2 regions of the Bacillus sp. Hm123 genome follow, and region 2 is predicted to be linked to the other one. Evidence: riboswitches for the same ligand, from Rfam matches in the RefSeq annotation. Region 2 holds a riboswitch; the other holds the start of a gene.
The links. A riboswitch is a leader RNA that binds a small molecule or an ion and turns the genes downstream of it on or off. The one in region 2 is predicted to bind S-adenosylmethionine.
Positions count from the first base shown of each region.

Region 1: linked by a shared signal. The riboswitch ahead of ACSVDJ_RS07310 (O-acetylhomoserine aminocarboxypropyltransferase/cysteine synthase family protein) and the one ahead of ACSVDJ_RS01610 (methionine ABC transporter ATP-binding protein) in region 2 are both predicted to bind S-adenosylmethionine.

Region 1 covers NZ_CM200277.1:1,399,822-1,410,974, forward strand. Annotated here, with positions in the region: gene ymfI (elongation factor P 5-aminopentanone reductase) at 1-113, shown strand, start outside; gene ACSVDJ_RS07285 (DUF3243 domain-containing protein) at 185-442, shown strand; gene ACSVDJ_RS07290 (YmfK family protein) at 562-1,353, shown strand; gene ACSVDJ_RS07295 (RodZ domain-containing protein) at 1,372-2,226, shown strand; gene pgsA (CDP-diacylglycerol--glycerol-3-phosphate 3-phosphatidyltransferase) at 2,304-2,882, shown strand; gene ACSVDJ_RS07305 (competence/damage-inducible protein A) at 3,018-4,262, shown strand; SAM riboswitch class I at 4,351-4,462, shown strand; gene ACSVDJ_RS07310 (O-acetylhomoserine aminocarboxypropyltransferase/cysteine synthase family protein) at 4,561-5,859, shown strand; gene recA (recombinase RecA) at 6,252-7,298, shown strand; gene rny (ribonuclease Y) at 7,538-9,097, shown strand; gene ACSVDJ_RS07325 (TIGR00282 family metallophosphoesterase) at 9,163-9,963, shown strand; gene spoVS (stage V sporulation protein SpoVS) at 10,096-10,356, shown strand; gene ACSVDJ_RS07335 (dipeptidase) at 10,529-11,153, shown strand, end outside.
Region 2 covers NZ_CM200277.1:260,278-271,430, reverse strand. Annotated here, with positions in the region: gene ACSVDJ_RS01640 (energy-coupling factor transporter transmembrane component T) at 1-691, shown strand, start outside; gene ACSVDJ_RS01635 (energy-coupling factor ABC transporter ATP-binding protein) at 688-2,151, shown strand; gene ACSVDJ_RS01630 (ABC transporter ATP-binding protein) at 2,118-3,908, shown strand; gene ACSVDJ_RS01625 (ABC transporter ATP-binding protein) at 3,905-5,656, shown strand; partial or broken gene ACSVDJ_RS01620 (IS256 family transposase) at 5,864-5,995, opposite strand; gene ACSVDJ_RS01615 (SLC13 family permease) at 6,219-8,069, shown strand; SAM riboswitch class I at 8,174-8,279, shown strand; gene ACSVDJ_RS01610 (methionine ABC transporter ATP-binding protein) at 8,371-9,384, shown strand; gene ACSVDJ_RS01605 (methionine ABC transporter permease) at 9,374-10,045, shown strand; gene ACSVDJ_RS01600 (MetQ/NlpA family ABC transporter substrate-binding protein) at 10,062-10,892, shown strand; gene ACSVDJ_RS01595 (LysR family transcriptional regulator) at 10,978-11,153, opposite strand, start outside.

The DNA.
Region 1 (11,153 bases), 1.1 Mb from region 2:
GGAGGCTGGCGGAACCGACAGAAATTGCAGCAGTCGTTAGCTTTCTTTGTTCGTCAGCTTCTTCCTATCTCACTGGACAAGTCGTGTCAGTGAACGGCGGCTGGTACACGTAAATATTTATTGAATAAGTTTTTTAAATCGATGCAAACTATGATTGTAACTCAATAAAGGGAGGGACAATAAGATGTCAGTACTTGAAAATTGGCACGAGTGGAAAAACTTTTTAGGAACAAAGCTCAACCAAGCCCAAGACCAAGGCATGAACAATGAAACAATCGGTAATGTGGCCTATCAAGTGGGTGATTATTTAGCAAAAAAAGTTGATCCGAAAAATGAACAAGAGCGTGTGTTATCTGATTTATGGTCTGTCGCTTCTGAAGAGGAACAGCACGCAATTGCCAATGTTATGGTGAAATTAGTTCAGAATAATGGGGTGCGCTAAAAGAGAGGGAGGAAATTCCTCTCTTTTTTCTTTTAAAAAGCGCATAAATCATTTATGATAGAAAGTAGATATTATTTATTTATGGGCATGATCAAGGTCAAGTCACAAGGGGTGTTTGTATGTCCAAAAAAGTTTGGTATTTAGAGTATAAAATTATGAAAAACCGTCCTGGATTATTAGGGGATGTTTCTTCATTATTGGGTATGCTTTCCATTAACATTATTACTATTAACGGTGTAGATGATGGTAGCCGGGGATTGTTAATACGGGCTCAAAGTGAAGATCAGATTCGAAGGCTTGAATCGATTCTTGAAACGATTGATACGATTCAAATTATTAAATTGAGGGAACCGAAATTACGTGATCGAATGGCTGTGAGGCATGGTCGATATATCGAGCGAGATGCCGATGATAAGAAAACTTTTCGATTCGTGAGAAATGAGCTTGGACTTCTCGTTGATTTTATGGCAGAATTGTATAAAATGGAAGGGCATAAATTAATCGGTATACGGGGGATGCCTCGAGTGGGAAAGACGGAGTCAATTGTTGCGGCTAGCGTCTGTGCGAATAAGAGATGGCTGTTTATGTCTTCCACTATGATTAAACAAACGGTTCGTGATCAATTGATTCGCGACGAATATAATGCCAATAACATTTTTATTATGGACGGTGTTGTATCAACACAAAGAGCGAGTGAAAAGCATTGGCAGCTCGTTCGAGAAATTATGAGGCTGCCTGCTGTTAAAGTAGTAGAGCATCCAGATATTTTTGTTCGAAACAGTGAGTATAAAATAGAAGATTTTGATTATATCATTGAACTTCGAAATCATCCTGAAGAAGAAATTACATATGAGCCTGTGGAAAGGAATAGCTTTTTTCAGGATTCAAACTTCGGTGGTTTTGATTTTTAATTATGGAAGGTGTTATTGTTGACTGAACTAGGAAATCGCTTAAGAGAAGCGCGAAAAGCAAAAGGATTGTCATTAGCCGATGTACAGGAAATGACGAAAATTCAAAAAAGATACTTAACAGGCATCGAAGAAGGAAATTATGACATGATGCCAGGGAAATTTTATGTTCGAGCATTTATTAAACAATATGCTGAAGCTGTAGGTTTAAACCCTGATGAATTATTTGAGGAGTTTAAAAGTGAAGTGCCATCTTCCCATGAAGATGAAATTCCTCAAAGGGCGACAAAGGTTGAGCCAGTGAAATCAAAAGTTCCTACTGAGCCATCTAAACTTCTTGAACATTTACCGAAAATATTAGTAACGACTTTTGTCATTGGGGCTCTGTTCTTGGTTTGGGTACTAATGCCTAAAAACGATGCAGATGAGAAGCAAGTGGTAGAAAAACCTGTTGTTAAGGAATCTACGGAGCAAAACAATGAAGATGAAGGCAAGGAGGAAGCTCCTGCGAAAGAAGAAAAAGAAGTAAAAGAGGAACCGAAAGTAGAAGAGCCTGCTAAGCCAGTATTAACAGCTGTTGGGGCAAGCGGAAGCGATTCCACTTATGAACTGAAAGAAGCTGAAAAGTTTGAACTAACGATTTCATCGAAAGGAAGCACTTGGGTCGGTGTCAAAGACGGAAACGGGAAGAGCCATTTCGGTGATATGATTCCAAAAGGTCAAACGCAAACATTTGATTTAACGGGTCAAACAGAAGCGAAGATTAGAGTAGGAAATGCGGTAGATACGGAAATTAAAGTAAACGGTGAAGTAGTTACGTATCAAATTCCTGCAGCTAGTCAAGTAACGCAAAACATTATTATTCAAAAAAAGTAAGCTTCTAAGTAAGGAACGGTTTGAATGGTGAGGTGCCAGTTAAAAGGCATCTCATCTTGATAAGTGGAGGGACAATTGTGAATTTACCTAATAAGATTACTGTATCGCGAATTTTGATGATCCCCATTTTTTTAATCGTCATGGTGGTCGATTTTAATTGGGGAGAGATCGAATTTTTAGGCTCAACTATGCCGATGACCCACTTTGTAGGGGCGCTAATCTTTATTATTGCAGCAACAACGGATTGGATCGATGGTTATCTTGCAAGAAAGTACAATCTAGTGACGAACTTAGGGAAGTTTTTGGACCCGTTGGCAGATAAATTACTCGTATCTGCGGCACTCATCGTTTTAGTTGAGCTAGGGTTTGCTGCCTCTTGGATTGTCATCATCATTATTAGCCGCGAATTTGCTGTCACGGGGCTGCGCCTTATTCTTGCTGGTGAAGGCGAAGTGGTCGCTGCGAATATGCTTGGCAAAATCAAAACATGGACGCAAATTATTGCGATTTCCGCTCTATTGCTCCATAATGCGCCATTTGAAAGCTTGTCGATCCCATTTGCTGATATCTCACTATGGGTAGCGACATTCTTTACGATATGGTCCGGTTGGGATTATTTCTATCTCAATCGTCACGTATTTAAACATTCAAAATAATAGATAGGAGGCTGACTTAAGCAAAGAATCAGACACACTCTTACTATCATATAGTTGTTATAGTGGATACTATATGAGCGCTAAGGGCAGTCATTCAATGTTTTTGTCAGCTTTTTTAGAAGTAGGGGTGTTAGTATGAACGCTGAAATTATTGCTGTAGGATCTGAGTTGTTACTAGGACAAATTACCAATACGAATGCACAGTTTCTTTCTCATCATTTAGCCGAAATCGGCATTAATGTATACTATCATACAGTTGTGGGAGATAATCCGACACGACTGGTTGATGTGGTGAAAGAAGCGGAGAAGCGTGCCGATCTGTTAATTTTCACAGGCGGACTTGGACCGACAAAGGATGATTTGACGAAGGAAGCGCTTGCCAAACATATTGGGTGTGAACTTGAATATAATGAAGTCGCCTTGAAAAGTATAGAAGCGTATTTTGTCAAAGTGAACCGAACAATGACTGAAAATAATAAGAAACAAGCTTTAGTGATGAGCGGAAGTACAGTATTACCAAATGATTATGGCATGGCTCCGGGGATGTTACTTAAAGCAAGTGGAAAACAGTATATGTTATTGCCTGGACCACCGAAAGAAATGCAACCGATGTTTTTAAACTATGGAAAAAATGAGTTGATCCAACTGTTAGAGAAAGTCGAGCGAATCGAGTCTCGGGTATTGAGGTTTTTCGGAATTGGTGAATCGGCTCTTGAGGTTGAAGTGGAAGACTTGTTACTCAATCAAAAGAATCCAACGATTGCCCCATTAGCAGGAGATGGAGAGGTCACGCTTCGAATTACAGCGAAGCATGAATCAGAAGAAGAAGCTATTGGCATGATTCAGGAAGTAGAAGCTGAAATTCTCCGACGTGTCGGTCCATATTTTTATGGGTATGACCAAACAACGATTGTGGAAGAGTTGGCGGAATTACTGAAGGAAAGAAATTTATCGATTGCAGCTGCTGAGAGTTTAACAGGTGGTCTTTTCCAAAGTGAATTGACAGCTGTCGAAGGTGTGAGTGCGATCTTTAAAGGCGGGATCGTTTGTTACTCCAATGATGCGAAGAAGCAACTTGTTAATGTGAAAAAAGAGACTATTGATACATATGGAGCTGTCAGTGAACAATGTGCACTTGAACTAGCAGAAAATACAAGAGCGATTTTCGATAGTGATTTTGCTATTAGTTTTACTGGAGTGGCTGGTCCTGATGAAATGGATGGCCAAGCCCCTGGCACTGTTTGGATTGGCCTGGCCGAACGTTCTCAAGAGACGAAAGTTTATCAGCTTAACCTTGTGGGAAGTCGAGCGGGGATTCGTAAGCGTTCAGTTAAATATGGCTGCCATTATTTACTTCACGCTCTCGATCAAAATAAATAAAAATATTCAAAATATTATTGACCATTCTGATTGGATTATTATATAATCTTTTTAAGAGTTTACTGGCTTATTGAATTTAATATTGACACTCTTATTACGAGCGGCGGAGGGATTAGGCCCTATGAAGCCCGGCAACCTTCAGGCGATATTGTCTGAAACGGTGCTAATTCCTACAGACTTTTTTGTCTGGAAGATAAGAGGAGGACCTAATCATTAAACCCTCTTCTTTTTGATAAGAAGAGGGGTTTTTTATCTTCCTCTAGAACATCATAAACATTCATTTAGGAGGGGTTTACACATGACAAAAGAAAATTGGGATCAAGAGACATTGTTATTACACGGAGGCCAGGTGCCAGATCCAGTGACAGGAGCTCGTGCTGTACCGATTTATGAAACAACTTCGTACGTATTTGAAGATACAGATCATGCGAACGCTTTATTCGCGCTACAAAAGCCTGGAAATATTTACACCCGTATTACGAATCCAACGGTTGATGTATTTGAAAAACGAGTGGCATTGCTTGAAGAAGGAGCTGCCGCAGTAGCATTATCTTCCGGAATGGCAGCCATCGCTTTTTCTATATTGAATTTAGCACATGCGGGCGATGAAATCGTGGCAGCGAGTAATTTATATGGTGGTACATATAATTTATTTGCTAACACGCTTCCGAAGTATGGCATCACCGTTAAATTTGTTGATTCGACGGATCCTGAGAACTACCGAAAAGCGATTACACCGAAAACGAAGGCTCTTTTTGGAGAAATTATCGGAAATCCATCTCTAAATGTGTTGGATGTGGAGAAAGTGGCAGATATCGCTCATGCGAATGGTATCCCGCTAATTATCGATAGCACATTCGCATCACCGTATGTTTGCAAGCCGCTTACTTGGGGGGCAGATATCGTCGTCCATTCTGCGACGAAATGGATTAGTGGCCACGGTACAGTGATTGGTGGTGTCGTAGTAGATGGTGGGAAGTTCAATTGGGACAGCGAGAAATTCCCTGGTTTTACAGAGCCTGACGAATCTTATCATGGGTTGAAATATGCTGACATTGAAGGATCAGCATTTGCTGTGAAGCTACGAGTGCAGCTGTTAAGAGATTTTGGTCCGGCTTTAAGTGCCAATAGTGCTTTTTTATTGCTGCAAGGACTGGAGACGCTTCATTTGCGAATTCAACGTCATCACGAAAATACATTAGAAATCGTGAACTATTTAAACAATCACCCTGGTGTGGAATGGGTTTCCCATCCGAGTTTACCAGAACATCCATCACATGATTTAGCTAAAAAATATTTGAACAATAGCAACGGATCGATCGTCGTTTTCGGTATTAAAGGTGGTCGAGAAGCAGGGAAAACAGTAATTGATAATGTGCAATTATGGTCACATGTTGCCAATGTCGGGGATGGAAAGTCATTGATCATTCACCCGGCTACAACGACGCACCAACAGTTAAATAAAGAGGAGTTAGAAAAGTCTGGAGTGAAAGAAGAGTTAATTCGTTTATCGATCGGACTAGAATCTACAAAGGACTTAATTGTTGATTTGAATCAAGCGATTGAAAAAGCAACAGGAGTTACCGTAGAGGCATAAAAGAAAAAACAAAAGACTGGCGCTTAGATGGAATATCTATACGGTATAGGTTAGTTACTGTATATTCCATTTTAGCGTCGGTCTTTTTATGATGAAAATAGCGTATAAGTTGATTGAAATCAGTCATTAAAGATACCCTTCTTGATAAAGTCTGTGGTAATATAGATAGGCGGATGCTTATCAGTTTTTTCCTCCAACTTTTCTCCAAACGATGTCCTTCTTCAGATTGTGTGGTCTTTTTTCTCAAAACATGTAAATATTAAAAAAGCGAATAAATGTTCGCTTTTCACTTGAAATTGTCTCATAAAAAGGGTATAGTAATGATAGATTTTGAAACAGGAAATTCAATAATTAATTTTTTAATAGATTTGTTATTTTAAGGAGGAATTTGAATGAACGATCGTCAAGCAGCATTAGATATGGCTTTAAAGCAAATTGAAAAGCAATTCGGTAAAGGGTCGATTATGAAGCTAGGTGAGCAAACTGATCGCAAAATCTCAACGATCCCAAGTGGATCCCTTGCTCTTGATGCAGCGCTTGGAGTAGGTGGCTATCCACGTGGGCGTATTATTGAAATATATGGTCCAGAGAGTTCTGGTAAGACGACGGTGGCTCTTCATGCGATTGCTGAAGTACAAGCAAGTGGTGGTCAGGCAGCGTTTATTGATGCGGAGCACGCGCTCGATCCAGTATACGCTCAAAAGCTAGGGGTCAATATTGACGAACTTTTACTATCTCAACCAGATACAGGGGAACAAGCATTAGAAATTGCGGAAGCACTTGTGCGAAGCGGTGCGATCGACATTCTTGTCATTGACTCAGTCGCAGCTTTAGTACCGAAAGCAGAGATTGAGGGTGAAATGGGTGATGCGCACGTTGGTTTACAAGCGCGTCTTATGTCACAGGCGTTGCGTAAGCTTTCAGGAGCGATTAATAAATCGAAAACGATCGCCATCTTCATTAACCAAATTCGTGAGAAAGTAGGTGTCATGTTCGGGAATCCTGAGACAACACCAGGTGGACGTGCGCTTAAATTCTACAGCTCTGTGCGTTTAGAAGTTCGTCGTGCAGAAACGTTGAAGCAAGGAAATGAAATGGTCGGTAATAAAACGAAAATAAAAGTAGTGAAAAACAAAGTAGCTCCTCCTTTCCGCGTGGCAGAAGTGGATATCATGTACGGAGAAGGTATCTCTAAAGAAGGAGAAATCATTGATTTAGGCTCAGATGAAGACATTATTCAAAAGAGCGGTGCTTGGTACTCTTACAATGAAGAACGCTTAGGACAAGGGCGTGAAAATGCTAAGCAATTTTTAAAAGAGAACCCGGATATTTCGCAAGAGATCATGCTGAAGATTCGAAAGCAATATGGGTTAGATGAAGATGTAACGGAACCTGTAGAAGAAGGTACATCAGACGAATTTAATCTACTAGATGAATAAAATCTGTTGAAGCAGTGTTTTGTTACACTGCTTCTTTTGTATATATGAAAGAATTAATACGGTGTCTAAGATGAAAGGCTTGACAACGAATTTCTGCACCTATAAAATTAGTATGTATATTTTACATTTTTTTCTCTTAAAAGTGGAAGAATTGATGCTGTATATTGAAATGTTGAAACAATGTATCAGCCGACATGTTAAAAACATGACAACAGATCATAGCAAGGGGAGGTGAAATCATGGATGCTATTACAATCATCTCCATTTTGCTTGGCCTAATCGTCGGTGTAGTTGTTGGCTATTTTGTTAGGAAATCCATTGCGGAGTCGAAAATTGCAGGGGCAAAAGATGCGGCAGAACAAATTATTGAAGATGCCAATCGAGAAGCGGAAGCGCTGAAAAAAGAAGCCCTGCTTGAAGCAAAGGATGAAATTCATAAACTTCGTACAGACACTGAATTAGAGCTTCGTGAACGAAGAAACGAATTGCAAAAACAAGAGAATCGTTTATTACAAAAAGAAGAGAACCTTGATCGTAAAGATGAGCAATTAGATAAACGTGAGGCTCAGCTTGAGCAGAAAGAGGAAGCTCTGACTAAGAGACAACAACATATTGAAGAGATGGACAGCAAAGTGGAAGAGATGGTGAAAGTACAGAAAGCTGAACTGGAACGAATCTCAAGTCTCACTCGTGATGAAGCTCGTGCGATCATTTTAGAACGCGTCGAACAAGAACTTGCACATGATATCGCTGTGATGACAAAAGAGCAAGAGAATCGCGCGAAAGAAGAGGCCGACAAGAAGGCGAAAAATATTCTTTCTCTAGCTGTTCAGCGCTGTGCAGCAGACCATGTGGCAGAAACAACGGTTTCAGTTGTAAACTTGCCAAATGATGAAATGAAAGGCCGTATCATTGGTCGTGAAGGACGAAACATTCGAACACTTGAAACGCTTACAGGTATTGATTTAATTATCGATGATACACCAGAAGCGGTCATTCTTTCAGGCTTTGATCCAATCCGTCGTGAAACGGCTCGAATTGCACTTGAGAAGCTTGTTCAAGATGGACGAATCCATCCAGCTCGCATTGAGGAAATGGTTGATAAAGCTAGAAGAGAAGTGGATGAATACATCCGCGAAGTGGGTGAACAAACTACATTTGAAGTTGGTATTCATGGACTTCACCCGGATTTAATCAAGATATTAGGACGTTTGAAATTCCGTACGAGCTACGGTCAGAACGTGTTAAAACATTCAATGGAAGTAGCCTTTCTTACAGGACTTCTGGCTGCTGAGCTTGGTGAAGATGAAACCCTTGCTCGCCGCGCCGGACTACTTCACGATATCGGAAAAGCGGTAGATCACGAAGTAGAAGGAAGCCATGTGGAGATCGGTGTAGAGCTTGCGACGAAGTATAAAGAACACCCAATTGTTATTAATAGTATTGCGTCGCATCATGGAGATACAGAACCGACATCCATTATTGCTGTGCTTGTGGCCGCTGCAGATGCTCTTTCTGCTGCTAGACCAGGTGCTCGTAGCGAAACGCTCGAAAACTATATACGCCGTCTTGAAAAGCTGGAAGAAATTTCAGAATCCTATGATGGAGTAGAGAAGTCATTTGCGATTCAAGCAGGACGTGAAGTACGTATTATGGTGAAACCTGATCAAATCGATGATCTTCACGCTCATCGATTAGCACGCGACATTCGAAAACGGATTGAAGGGGAACTGGATTATCCAGGCCATATTAAAGTGACAGTGATAAGAGAAACACGAGCTGTGGAATATGCGAAATAAAGCGGTGTGAGTCCTTCACACCGCTTTCCCTTTGTAAAAAAACAAATGACGGAAAGGAAAGAACGATGAAAATATTATTTGTAGGCGATGTGGTTGGCTCACTAGGCCGAGAAATGGTTAGTGAATATTTACCGATGCTTAAAAAGAAATACCGACCTGAATGCACAATTGTCAACGGTGAAAATGCAGCTGCTGGACGAGGAATTACCGAGAAAATCTATCGTCAGTTTTTAAATGATGGAGCGGACGCCGTTACATTAGGGAATCATGCTTGGGATAATAAAGAGATATTTGAATTTATCGATGAAGCGAAGCAACTTGTGCGACCAGCAAATTTCCCAGAAGGTACACCTGGAAAGGGCTTGATCTTCGTGAAGCAAGCAGGGGTAGAAGTTGCGGTTATTAATATTCAAGGTCGTACATTTATGCCGCCGTTAGATTGCCCGTTTACCGAGGTCGAAAAATTGGCGGAAGAAGCGAGAAAACGAACGCCGTTTATCTTTGTCGATGTCCATGCAGAAGCGACTAGTGAAAAGCAGGCGATCGGTTGGTTTTTAGATGGGAAAGTATCGGCCGTGGTTGGTACACATACCCACGTTCAGACGGCTGATCATCGCGTGTTGCCAAAAGGAACCGCTTATTTATCCGATGTTGGAATGACGGGACCTTATGACGGCATTTTAGGAATGGAAAAAGAAGCGGTGTTAAAAAAATTTCTAACGAGCTTACCGGTTAGATTTGAAGTACCGAAAAGCGGCCGTACTCAGCTGAGTGGCTGCCTGATTGAATTAGATCGAAAAACAGGTTTAGCAAAAAAAATTGATCCAATTTTAATCAACGACGATCATCCATTTATTGCAGAATAATAACCAGCCCCTTTTGTTAAATAGACAAGTAATACGCGAGCCATTCCGCGAATATAGTAACAATGGAAGACTAGCGAAAACTGTGTTTGATGGAATGAGCATTCGGTATAGTTTAATAAAGGGGGCCATGAAATGGAAGTATTAAAAGTTTCGGCAAAATCCAATCCTAATTCTGTAGCTGGTGCACTTGCCGGTGTTCTGCGTGAAAGAGGTGCTGCTGAAATTCAGGCTATTGGGGCTGGAGCGCTTAATCAGGCAGTAAAAGCAGTCGCCATTGCCAGAGGGTTTGTTGCTCCTAGTGGAGTCGATTTAATTTGCATTCCCGCTTTTACCGACATCTTGATCGATGGAGAAGAACGAACCGCGATCAAATTGATTGTCGAACCAAGATAGAACCAATTGTGAAAGTCAGACTCAAGCACTGAAAAGGGAGTAGCATTTTGCTCTGCTCGGTGTCGGAGGCTGACTTTTTATTTAAATAAAAAATATTTGCAATTTTTCGTTAGATCAAATATAGTAAATATATTAATCCGACTAAAATAATCGGTTTTAAGGAGGAGGTCAGATGATTTTTGATGCTCATTGTGATGTCCTATATCGACTTCAAAATGAAATGGGTGTAAGCTTTCAACATAACCAAAATTTGCATATTACGTATGAACAGTTAAAGAAAGCGGGAGGCAAAGTACAATGCTTTGCTATTTTTATCTCTCCTACACTAAAACCATTTGAACGATTTCGAGCAGCATTAGAGCAGATTGATTTATTCTATGAGAAAATCATCAAGCCTTATCCAGATATAAAAGTAGTTAAATCAAGGAAAGATATATTTCGTTTAGCTAAGGGAGAAATAGGCGTCGTATTAACGCTCGAAGGCTGTGAAGCAATTGAAGAAGATGTTCTCAAGCTAAAGATTCTTTACTACCTTGGCGTTCGCTCTGTTGGATTAACTTGGAACAATGCCAATGCGGTAGCAGATGGAGCTTTAGAAAAGAGAGGGGCTGGCTTGTCCGCTTTTGGTCGGCAAGTAGTTGAGCAGCTCAATGATCTTGGCATATGGACAGATGTTTCTCATCTATGTGAACGAGCATTTTGGGACGTCATAGACATGGCTCACCTCCCGATAGCGAGCCACTCCAATTGTTATCAGCTTTGCCCTCATCCGAGAAATTTAAAGGATGACCAGCTCA
Region 2 (11,153 bases):
AATAGATCCCCGTACTAAATTGTTTTTGACAGTTACTATCAATATCATCACTGTGAGTGTTCCACAAAGTGGCTGGTTTCTGTACATATTGCCGATTTTATGGGGTATTCCGGCTATTTTATTGTTTCTGTATCATAAATACAAAATAGCCTCTTATTATTTGATTTTGATATTGTCCGTTACAACTTTTCAGTATACTATAGCCCCTTATATACACGGTTTCGTTTTCTTTCTATTTTTAGGGATAATCTCCATTTCTCTAAGACTACTACCTGGTATTATGATGGGCTATTTTCTTATATCCACAACATCCATTAGTGAACTCATCGCAGCTTTGGAAAGGTTTCACATGCCAAAGGGTTTCATAATTTCACTCTCTGTCATGTTCCGCTTTCTTCCAACCCTTAGCCATGAATATATATATATCCAACAGGCCATGGCATTCCGTGGTTTAACAGGATTTTCAATGCTATTACATCCTTTAAAAGCAATGGAATATCGTCTTATTCCGCTTATGGTATCTGCCTCACAGATTGGCAATGAATTAACAATGGCATCTCTAACTCGTGGTTTATCTGCTCCAAACAATAGAACAAATGTATGTCAGCTTCAGTTTTGTACACAGGATTTTCTATTAATCTCTGCTTGTATTTTAGTTTGGTTCATATTTATTTGGGAGGTGTTTTTATGATTCAACTTCAAAATGTTTCATTTCAATATGATCATCAATCAAAAATGGCCTTACAAGCTATTCATTTAGAGATTTCAGAGGGAGAGGTAATTGTGCTCTGTGGGAAGTCAGGCTGCGGAAAAACAACAATTACACGATTATTGAACGGTCTTATCCCCCATTACATAAACGGCCAACTACAAGGGACTATTAGGTTGACTAATCAGGATATCCAATCATTGAAAATTCATGAAATTTCAAAGCTTACAGGTTCTGTTTTTCAAAATCCTAAAACTCAATTTTATAATATTGATACAGATAGCGAGCTAGTTTTTACAGTGGAGAACTTCGGCTTGCCTTCTGAGGAAATACTTAATAGAAAGGCTACGACAGTAGAACAGTTTGGGTTACAATCTCTCTTAAATAGAAATTTATTCCATCTTTCAGGAGGGGAAAAACAGCGAATAGCCTGTGCATCTGTTGCTATTCATGATCCCCCCATTATTATCCTTGATGAACCATCCGCAAATCTAGACCCGGATGCAACATCACAGCTGGAAGAAATGATTACCCTTTGGAAAAGTCAGGGGAAAACGATTGTTATTTCTGAACATCGACTTCATTACTTACAGAAGCTCGCTGATCGCTTTGTCTATTTGGAAAGCGGGCAAATCAAGCATATTTTTACACAAACAGAGATGCGCACCATGTCGAAAGAAGCACTTTATCAGTTAGGGCTTCGAGCAATTCATCTTGAGAAATTAATACCTGTGCAAGATTGCTTTTTGGATCAAAACGCACGATTTAAGTTGGAGGCCCTCTCTTATTTGAATCATGATTTTCAGCTAAACATTGAGGAATTTGAACTTCCGTTTCCAGCAATCATGGCCATTACTGGTCACAATGGTGCAGGAAAATCGACATTTGCCCAATCATTGACAGGTCTCAACAAAAAAGCCTCTCCTACCTTTTACATCAATGATGTGAAATTTAGAAAAAAACAATGCCTACAGGTCAGTAGTATTGTCATGCAAGATGTACATCACCAACTTTTTACAGAAAGCGTATTATCAGAAATCTTACTTTCTATGCCGGAGCCAAATGAAGAGCAAGCATTAGATTTACTGTCTTTATTGGATGCCGTCGAGCTGAAAGATGCTCATCCGATGGCATTATCAGGGGGGGAAAAACAACGTATCGCCATTCTTTCAGCAATGGCTGCAGATAAACAACTCATTATTATGGATGAACCAACAAGTGGACTTGATTTTCACCATATGAAGCAATTTGCACACTGCATGAATATTTTACGCAATCAAAATAAGCTCGTGTTCATCATTACACATGATCCTGAGATGATTGCCCTTTGCTGTGATGGAAAAATCGAATTGGCACAGGGCACGATTAAGAATATAACACTATTTAACAAACAAAGGGGGTTGGAACAATGGCACAAATTGAAAAAAAAGAACCTTGGATAAAGTCGATCCTTCAATTTGCAGGGAGTTCTAAAGTGCCTCTTACTTTATCCATCTTCTTGGCCATCATTAGTGTAATGGGTGGCCTAATACCATATGTTGCTGTTTATCAAATACTCATATTACTAATTGAAGGAACACAAACTATGCAAGACATTTTCTTATGGATAGCCATCGCAATCGCCGGATACTTAGCTCAAACGGTGTTTCATGCAATTTCTAGCTATTTCTCCCATCGAACTGCTTATTCTATTTTAGAGGAAATTCGTCTACAGCTGGCCGAAAGATTAATACGAGCACCCTTAGGTCATATTCTAAATCAACCTGTTGGGAAGATTAAAAATGTGGTCATTGATCGCGTGGAAACGTTGGAATTGCCGCTAGCACACATAATTCCAGAAGGCATTTCAAACCTATTGTTACCCATAGGTGTTTTTATGTATATGCTAACGATCGACTATCGATTAGCACTTGCCTCTCTTATAACAGTTCCAATTGCACTCATTGTGTATACCTTTATGATGAGAAATTTTAATGCACAGTATCAACATTATATGGAGGCAAGCAATCATGTGAATAGTGTCATCGTAGAATATGTGGAAGGAATCGAGGTCATTAAAACTTTTAATCAGTCAAATGCTTCCTATGAGAAATTCACAAATACCATTACAGATTTCAAAAATTATACAATGCAATGGTTTCGTAGCACTTGGCCATGGATGACATTGGGTAATGCTATTTTACCATCCACCCTCGTCGGCACCCTTCCAATCGGTTTATGGCTATATCATCAAGATGCGATTGATCCAGCACAATTAATCATTTGTCTCATTTTATCCATGGGCCTTATTTATCCACTTATGAAGTTTACCGTTTTCGTCAATGATTTCAAAGCCATAGAATATGCCATTGACGATACAAAAGCATACTTAAACCTTGAATCACTTCCTATAACAGAAAAAACAACAACACTAGAAAATTATGAGATTGTAATGAATCAGATTTCATTTAGCTATAATAATGAGAAAAATGTGCTTCAGCACCTTTCTTTAACCATCCCTGAAAAAAGCTATACAGCACTTGTAGGACCTTCTGGGAGTGGAAAATCGACCATCGCCAAACTACTAGCACGTTTTTGGGATGTCACAGAAGGTACCATTACGATTGGGAATACAAATATACAAAACATTCATCCAAATGAGCTTTCAAAAAACATTAGCTATGTAGCACAGGATAACTTTTTATTTAAAACCAGCCTGTTCGAAAATATTCGAATGGGAAATCCACAGGCTAGTGACGAAGAAGTCTATCGTGCAGCACGTTTAGCAAGATGTGATGCATTTATTTCTCAATTAGAGAACGGCTATGATACTGATTCAGGTGAAGCTGGCAACAAACTATCTGGTGGTGAAAAGCAACGTATTGCTATAGCTCGTGCCATCTTAAAAGACGCACCGATCATTATACTCGATGAAGCGACAGCTTTTACAGATCCTGAAAATGAGGCTGAAATTCAAAAAGCCTTTAACGAGCTCGCGAAAGATAAAACTCTCATCGTGATTGCCCACCGGTTGTCCACTATCAAACACGCAGATCAAATTGTTGTATTAAAGGATGGATGTATCCACGAGATTGGCACCCATAATGAATTGCTCAGAGCGAATGAGCTTTATCAAACATTGTGGACGGCTCATATTGGTTCAAAAGAATATGAGTTCCTCTCTGATACGAATCATTCTTTAGGAGGTATCGTTAAATGATTAAAATACTGACGAGAATCATACGTTGGATTGGTCCTTACAAAAAACGTTTATATCTTGGGTTTGTATTTTCATTTTTTCAATCGATTTGTATAGCCCTTCCCATTGTCATTACTGCTAATGGTTTACAAATGATGCTAGATGACTATTACGGAAAAAAGGCATTAGAGATAAAGTACATTTGGTTGCTTTTACTTTTTTTAGTGTTAGCTATTTTGGGTCGTTTCATCTTTGCCTATTTAAAAGCACGTTACCAGGAAAGTATCGGCTCTGAAATAACCGCAGACCATCGCATCAAAATGGGACATACCTTGAAAAGAGTCTCTCTTGGATTCTTTCAGCAGCATCGCATAGGCGATATAAATAGTACCGTCACGACAGATCTCTCATTCTTTGAAATGATGGGTATAAAAATGATTGATGTAGTAGTCAATGGCTATATACTGACATTTACGATGGTTCTATTTTTATCATTCTATGAGCCATTAATGGCACTCGTGGCAATTGGTGGTGTGATTGTTTCATCCATCTTTCTACGACTCCTGCAAAGACATAGTCGGAAAAATGCTAGTTACCATCAACAAAGTCAACATCAACTCGTTAGTGCGACTTTAGAATACTTACGTGGAATGTCTGTCATTAAGAACTTTAATCAGGAAGGAATAGCTTCTCGTAATATACAGGATGCCTTTCGTAATAGTAAAGAAGTCAATATAACCATTCAAAAAGGATTTGGTATTTTCAATATTGGACATCGGCTAGCCTTAAAACTTGCTTCTATACTCCTTGTATTTGTTGCCTGTTACTTGGTCACAAATGGCGAAATGACACTTGCGGATATGTTCCTTATTACGCTGTTTTCATTTGTCATGTTTGACAGTATTGAACCGATTAGCGATGCCACACATGTTTTGGAAACCATTAATAATACACTAAATAAACTGGAATCCATTGAAAGCACAACATTTATTGACGAAGAAAGTCAAGATATTACACTTACACAACATACGATTCAGTTCGATCGAGTTTCCTTCGCTTACGATGCAAGGCCCATCATACAGGATGTATCCTTTACGGTTAAAGAAGGTACAACTACAGCGATTGTTGGATCATCAGGCTCTGGAAAAACAACTCTTTGCAATTTGATTGCCCGTTTTTATGATGTCACTAATGGATCTATCTATATTGGCGGCATCAACATTCGCACAATACAGTTAAACAATTTATTATCATCCATTAGTATGGTATTTCAAAAGGTCTATTTATTCAACGATACCATTTATAATAATATTCTTTTTGGAAATCCAAATGCTTCGGAAGATGATGTGATGGAAGCAGCGAAAAAAGCACAATGCCACGACTTTATTATGTCACTTGAAAATGGCTATAATACTGTTCTTAGTGAAGGTGGTTTTTCATTATCTGGTGGTGAGAAGCAACGCCTCTCTATTGCCCGTGCCATTTTGAAAAATGCGCCGATTATTATACTGGATGAAGCGACTGCAAGTCTTGATCCAGAAAATGAGACACTCATTCAAGCCGCACTAGAAGAATTAATCCAAGGAAAAACAACCATCATTATTGCACATCGTTTAGCAACGATAGAAAATGCGAGTCAAATTATCGTGTTAGAAGATGGGAAAGTCATTCAACAGGGGACACATCGCTCACTGATGAAAGAAAAAGGTGTATATCGTCGCTTTATTGATATACGACAAGCTGCTGAGAACTGGAAACTAACAACATAGATTAATAGAATCGTGGTGATGGAAGGTCAGAAAGAAGAATGAGATGAAGATTGCATGTGTTCGATTTAGTATATTTTTTAGTGTTTTTGTGTCGATGGTAGGTTTGTGATTATCGCTCCTGTTATGGCGCCTCTCATACGTGAACTAGAACTAAGTGAAACTCATTCGGGATTGGCGCAACTCATTAACGGTAGCCCTTTAGTCATCCTACTTATTTGCAGCAAGTGCCTTGTTAAAGCCAATATGACAGCGTGTGGCGAAACGTTCGTTGTAATCTTCAAACTGCGTGACATTGACGATTGCTGTTGTAAACTTATTCATAGGGAAGGCCTCTTTTCTAGGATTGGTTGTGGTGACTTAATTCTATCAAGAAAAGGTCTTCCTTTTTACATGGAATTTTTCAGCTACACAAATTATTTTATACTCTCGATACTTGGCTGTTTAGATTTAAAAATAATCCCCCTTACCCCATAAACCATTCAAGTTTTTAGTCAATTTTCTGAATCTATATAGTAAAATAGTTAGAGGAAATTGATTATAATGACCTAAAGAAAGGAATCCGATTACTGTGCAGCTGACTTTAACTTTTGTCATTTTAGGGATTACGATTGCTTTGTTTATGACGAATCGTCTGCGGACGGATCTTGTAGCGATTCTCTCTCTGCTTGCCTTTGTCTTAGTTGGCATTTTAGATCCAACGGAAGCTTTTGCTGGTTTTTCTAATTCTGTTGTGATTATGTTAGCTGGCTTATTTATCGTGGGAGCTGGAATTTTTCGGACAGGCCTCGCGCAAATGGCAGGAAATCTTCTTCTTCGTTTTTCAGGGGATAGCGAGAAGAGATTATTTATTTTGCTGCTCGTCATTGTCGCTTGTGTCGGTGCTTTTTTAAGTAATACGGGAACGGTGGCTTTAATGATGCCGATCGTTGTAAGTATTGCGATGAGTATGAATAGCAGTCCATCTAAATATTTAATTCCATTATCTTTCATGGCTAGCTTTTCTGGAATGTTAACGCTTATCGCCTCCCCGTCTAACTTAATTATTAGTCAAAGTCTTGTTGATCACGGCTATGAGAAACTTGGTTTATTCGACATCACGCCAATTGGGGTTCTCGGTTCTATCGTCGGAATCATTTATTTATTTCTCGTCCGCAACCGATTGCTTCCTAACGAAAAAAATAACAATCAATCAAAGGCTGAACATAAGCTATCCCCTAAACAGCTTGCCCTTGATTATCAATTAGGTGATCGTTTATACCGAGTAAATGTACCCAATGATTCAGAAATGATCGGCAAGCGATTAGCACAATTGAAAATTCCGGTTAATTATCAATTATGCATCTTGCAAATTCGGCGAAAATCAACGGATGGCATTAACCTTTTGCCGGTCACTTATCAAGAAATGGCCGGTCCAGGAAGCATTATTCAACTGAAAGACTCGCTTTATATTCAAGGCTCTCTCGAAAATGTCCAAAAATTAGTGAAAGATTATTCATTAATTTTAGAAGATGAGCATTCAGAAGCAGGCGAGCTCGTATCAAAAGAACTCGGTATTGCTGAAGTGCTACTAACTCCTCATTCTAGCCTAGTTAATAAAACAGTGAGAGATATTGGCTTCCGTGAAAAATATAACTTAAATATTATTCGGATTAATCGCCAAGGCGAGCATGTGTTAAAACAAACATCTAAACAACGACTTCGCTTCGGTGATGCCCTATTAGTCCAAGGGGCATGGAATGAAATTGAATTGTTGGCGAAAGAGACGAAAGATGTCGTCGTCATCGGGCAACCGAAGGAACACGCCAGCATGGCAGCGGCTAGCGGAAAAGCTGCGATCGCTGGTGGAATTATGCTATTGATGATTTTATCGATGGTGTTTGAAGTGTTCCCTGCCGTTATCTCCGTATTAATCGCTGCTGTATTAATGGTTGTGACGGGATGTGTTCGAAATATGGATGATGCCTATAGTCGAATCAACTGGGAAAGCATCGTCTTAATTGCAGCGATGTTACCGATGGCCACCGCCTTAGATAAAACTGGTGGGATGACAATTCTTTCAGAAGGAATTGTTCAATCGCTCGGTGGGTTTGGAGCGATGGGTGTGCTTGCAGGCATTTATTTTTTAGCGATGGTGTTCAGCCAATTCATTAGTAATACCGCTACAACGGTGTTATTTGCCCCTATTGCTATCAACGCTGCGCTGAGCTTAGATGTCAATCCTACTACGATGTTGGTGGCGGTAGCCGTTAGTGCCAACATGGCGTTAGCTACACCTGTTGCTTCTCCGACAAACGCACTTGTGATGACAGCGGGAGGCTATAAGTTCATGGATTTTGTGAAAGTAGGCGTACCATTACAACTAATTATGATGATCGTCATGATGATTATCATCCCATTGTTCTTCCCGCTATAACAAAAATTAAAATTTTCAAAAAAGTGTTTGACAATAATACTAAAGCACTTTATTATAAAGACCATACCTTTTAAAAACCTTTTAAAACACATTTGAATAATTGGAATTTATCACGAGTGACTGAGGGATAGGCCCGATGACGTCCAGCAACCCCCATATGATGGGAAGGTGCTAATTCCTACAGAATGATTTCATTCTGAAAGATAAATCGACCGTTTCTTAAACGATGCTTCTTTCAGATATGGAAAGAAGCATTTTTTGTATTTTCAAGAAATTTACCAATAGATAAGAGGGATTCCTTATGTTAGAGATTCAGAATCTTACAAAAATATATGAAACAAAAAAGAAACAAGTAAAAGGCGTTGATAATGTATCACTCACGATCCAAAAAGGTGAGGTTTTCGGCATTGTCGGTTACTCAGGGGCAGGAAAAAGCTCCCTTCTACGCTGTATTAATTTATTAGAGCGCCCTACAAGCGGTAGCATCATCGTCGATGGGCAAGATTTAACGAAATTAAGCAGCGTTGCCTTACGTCAAGCTCGCTTGAAAATCGGCATGATCTTTCAACATTTCTATCTCATTAGTCAAAAAACGGTCGGTGAAAACATCCGTTTCGCTTTAAAAGCAGCGAATACACCGAAAGAAACAATTGATCATCGAGTACGTGAACTATTAGACATGGTCGGTCTCTCTGAAAAAATTGACGTCTACCCTGCCCAGCTTAGCGGCGGACAAAAACAACGAGTAGGCATTGCGAGAGCCTTAGCTAACAATCCGTCGATCTTACTTTGTGATGAAGCCACCTCCGCACTTGATCCGAAAACAACGGTATCGATTTTGCGATTACTAAAAAAAATCAATCGTGAACTGAATATCACCATCGTTCTCATTACGCATGAAATGGACGTTGTGAAGGAAATTTGTGATCGCATGGTCATCATGCAAGACGGAAAAGTGATTGAGGAAGGTTCAGTGTACGATATTTTCGCGAATCCAGACAAGCCGCTAACAAAGGAATTCATTAGTAGTGTCGTATCGTTTGACTTACCGCCATCGATTGTACATAGCGTCACAGGAAAAATCGTGAAAGTGTTGTTTAAAGGTGAAGTCGCTGGTGAAGGAGTCATTTCCGATATGCTTCAAAGCTTTGACGTCCGTGGGAATTTCCTACACGGCACCATTGAATACATTCAAGAAAAGCCACTAGGAATCTTCCTGATGGAATTACAAGGACAAGAAGACAGCATCGCCAAAGCACAATCCTATATGGAAAGTCGTGGCGCTTATGTGGAGGTGATTGAGCATGCTATTTGATGTCCAACATTTCATCGAGATGCTGCCAGACATTTGGAAAGCGTTTGGTGAAACCCTGTTAATGATCGGAATTTCTTTAAGTATTTCACTCATTGTCGGTTTACCGCTTGGCATTATTTTATTCGTCACCGACAAAGGTCTCTTCTGGGAGAACCGCTATGTGAAAGGAATTCTAGGCTTTATCGTCAATATGGTTCGCTCCATTCCGTTCATTATTTTACTAGTGGCCTTATTCCCTTTAACTAAATTAATAGTCGGAGATACGATTGGGCCGATCGCAGCAAGTGTATCTTTATCAGTAGCAGCGATTCCATTTTTCGCTCGCCTTGTCGAAACCTCTTTGCGAGAAATTGATAAAGGTGTCATTGAAGCTTCGATTGCCGTGGGAGCAACCCCTTGGATGATTATTAAAGATGTGTTATTACCTGAAGCAAAATCAAGTGTTATCCAAGGAATTACACTAACGATTATTAGTCTCGTTGCCTACTCTGCGATGGCAGGTATCATCGGCGGTGGCGGCATCGGAGATTTAGCGATTCGCTTCGGCTATTACCGCTACGACAATACGATCATGATTGCTACCGTCGTCATTTTAATCATCATCGTACAACTGATTCAACAAGCGGGAGATTTAATTGCTAAAGCCATCGATAAAAGATAAAAAAGGAGAAAATAACATGAAAAAATTTTTACTAGCAGCACTTGCATTAATATTGATTACTGCGCTAGCAGCTTGCGGTGGAAAAGATGACACGAGCAAATCAGCTGGAGACAGCAAGGAAATCAAGCTTGGAGCAACAGCGGGGCCCTATAGTGATATGTTGCAAAAAGCGATCATTCCTCAACTAGAGGAAAAAGGCTACAAAGTGGAACTCGTTGAATTCAGTGACTACGTTCAGCCAAACAAAGCATTAGACGCTGGTGACATCGACGCTAACCTATTCCAACATACGATTTACCTTGAAAACTTCGCGAAAGAAAACAATATGAAACTAACTGATTTAATCATCGTCCCGACTGCACCAATGGGCTTCTTCTCTAAAGAATATCAGTCGATTGATGATATTAAAGATGGTGCTCGCGTAGCGATTGCTAACGATCCATCAAACGCTGCACGTACACTGCTTTCTTTGCAAGAACAAGGTTTAATTAAAATTGATCCGAACATTGAAGAACTAAAAGCATCAGAGAAAGATGTGATTGAAAACCCGAAAAACCTACAGCTTCAACCGATTGAAGCAGCTGGCCTGCCACGCGCAATCGAAAGTGCAGACATTGCCGCTGTTCCTGGTAACTTCGCTTTAGCCGCAGGACTAGACTTGCAAAAGGCCTTATTTTTAGAAAACATGCCTGATAAATTCCGTAACATTGTGGCGGTAAAAGAAGAAAACAAAGACTCCCAGCTATCAAAGGATATCATCGAAATCGTTGAATCAGCAGAATTTGAAAAAGTGGTTGATGCCGAATTCAAAGGTTTCGGTAAACCAGAATGGATGCAAAATCGTTAACCACTAACTTTAAACTGTCGACAAATCCCTTGAACTAGGATTTGTTGACAGTTTTTCGTTTTTCTCTACTATATAAAGACACTATTCATTCCTCCACAAATTCCGACAAAAATTTATATAACTTTACGCCAATCTCCTTTCTCCGAGTCACCAATGAAATCGATCTTTTTTCTCCAAAATTAGTAATAGGTAATGTAAAAATCTGTTGGTGACTAACATGTTTCACTAGCATTTCTGGTGAAATCGTGATCCCCATTCCAG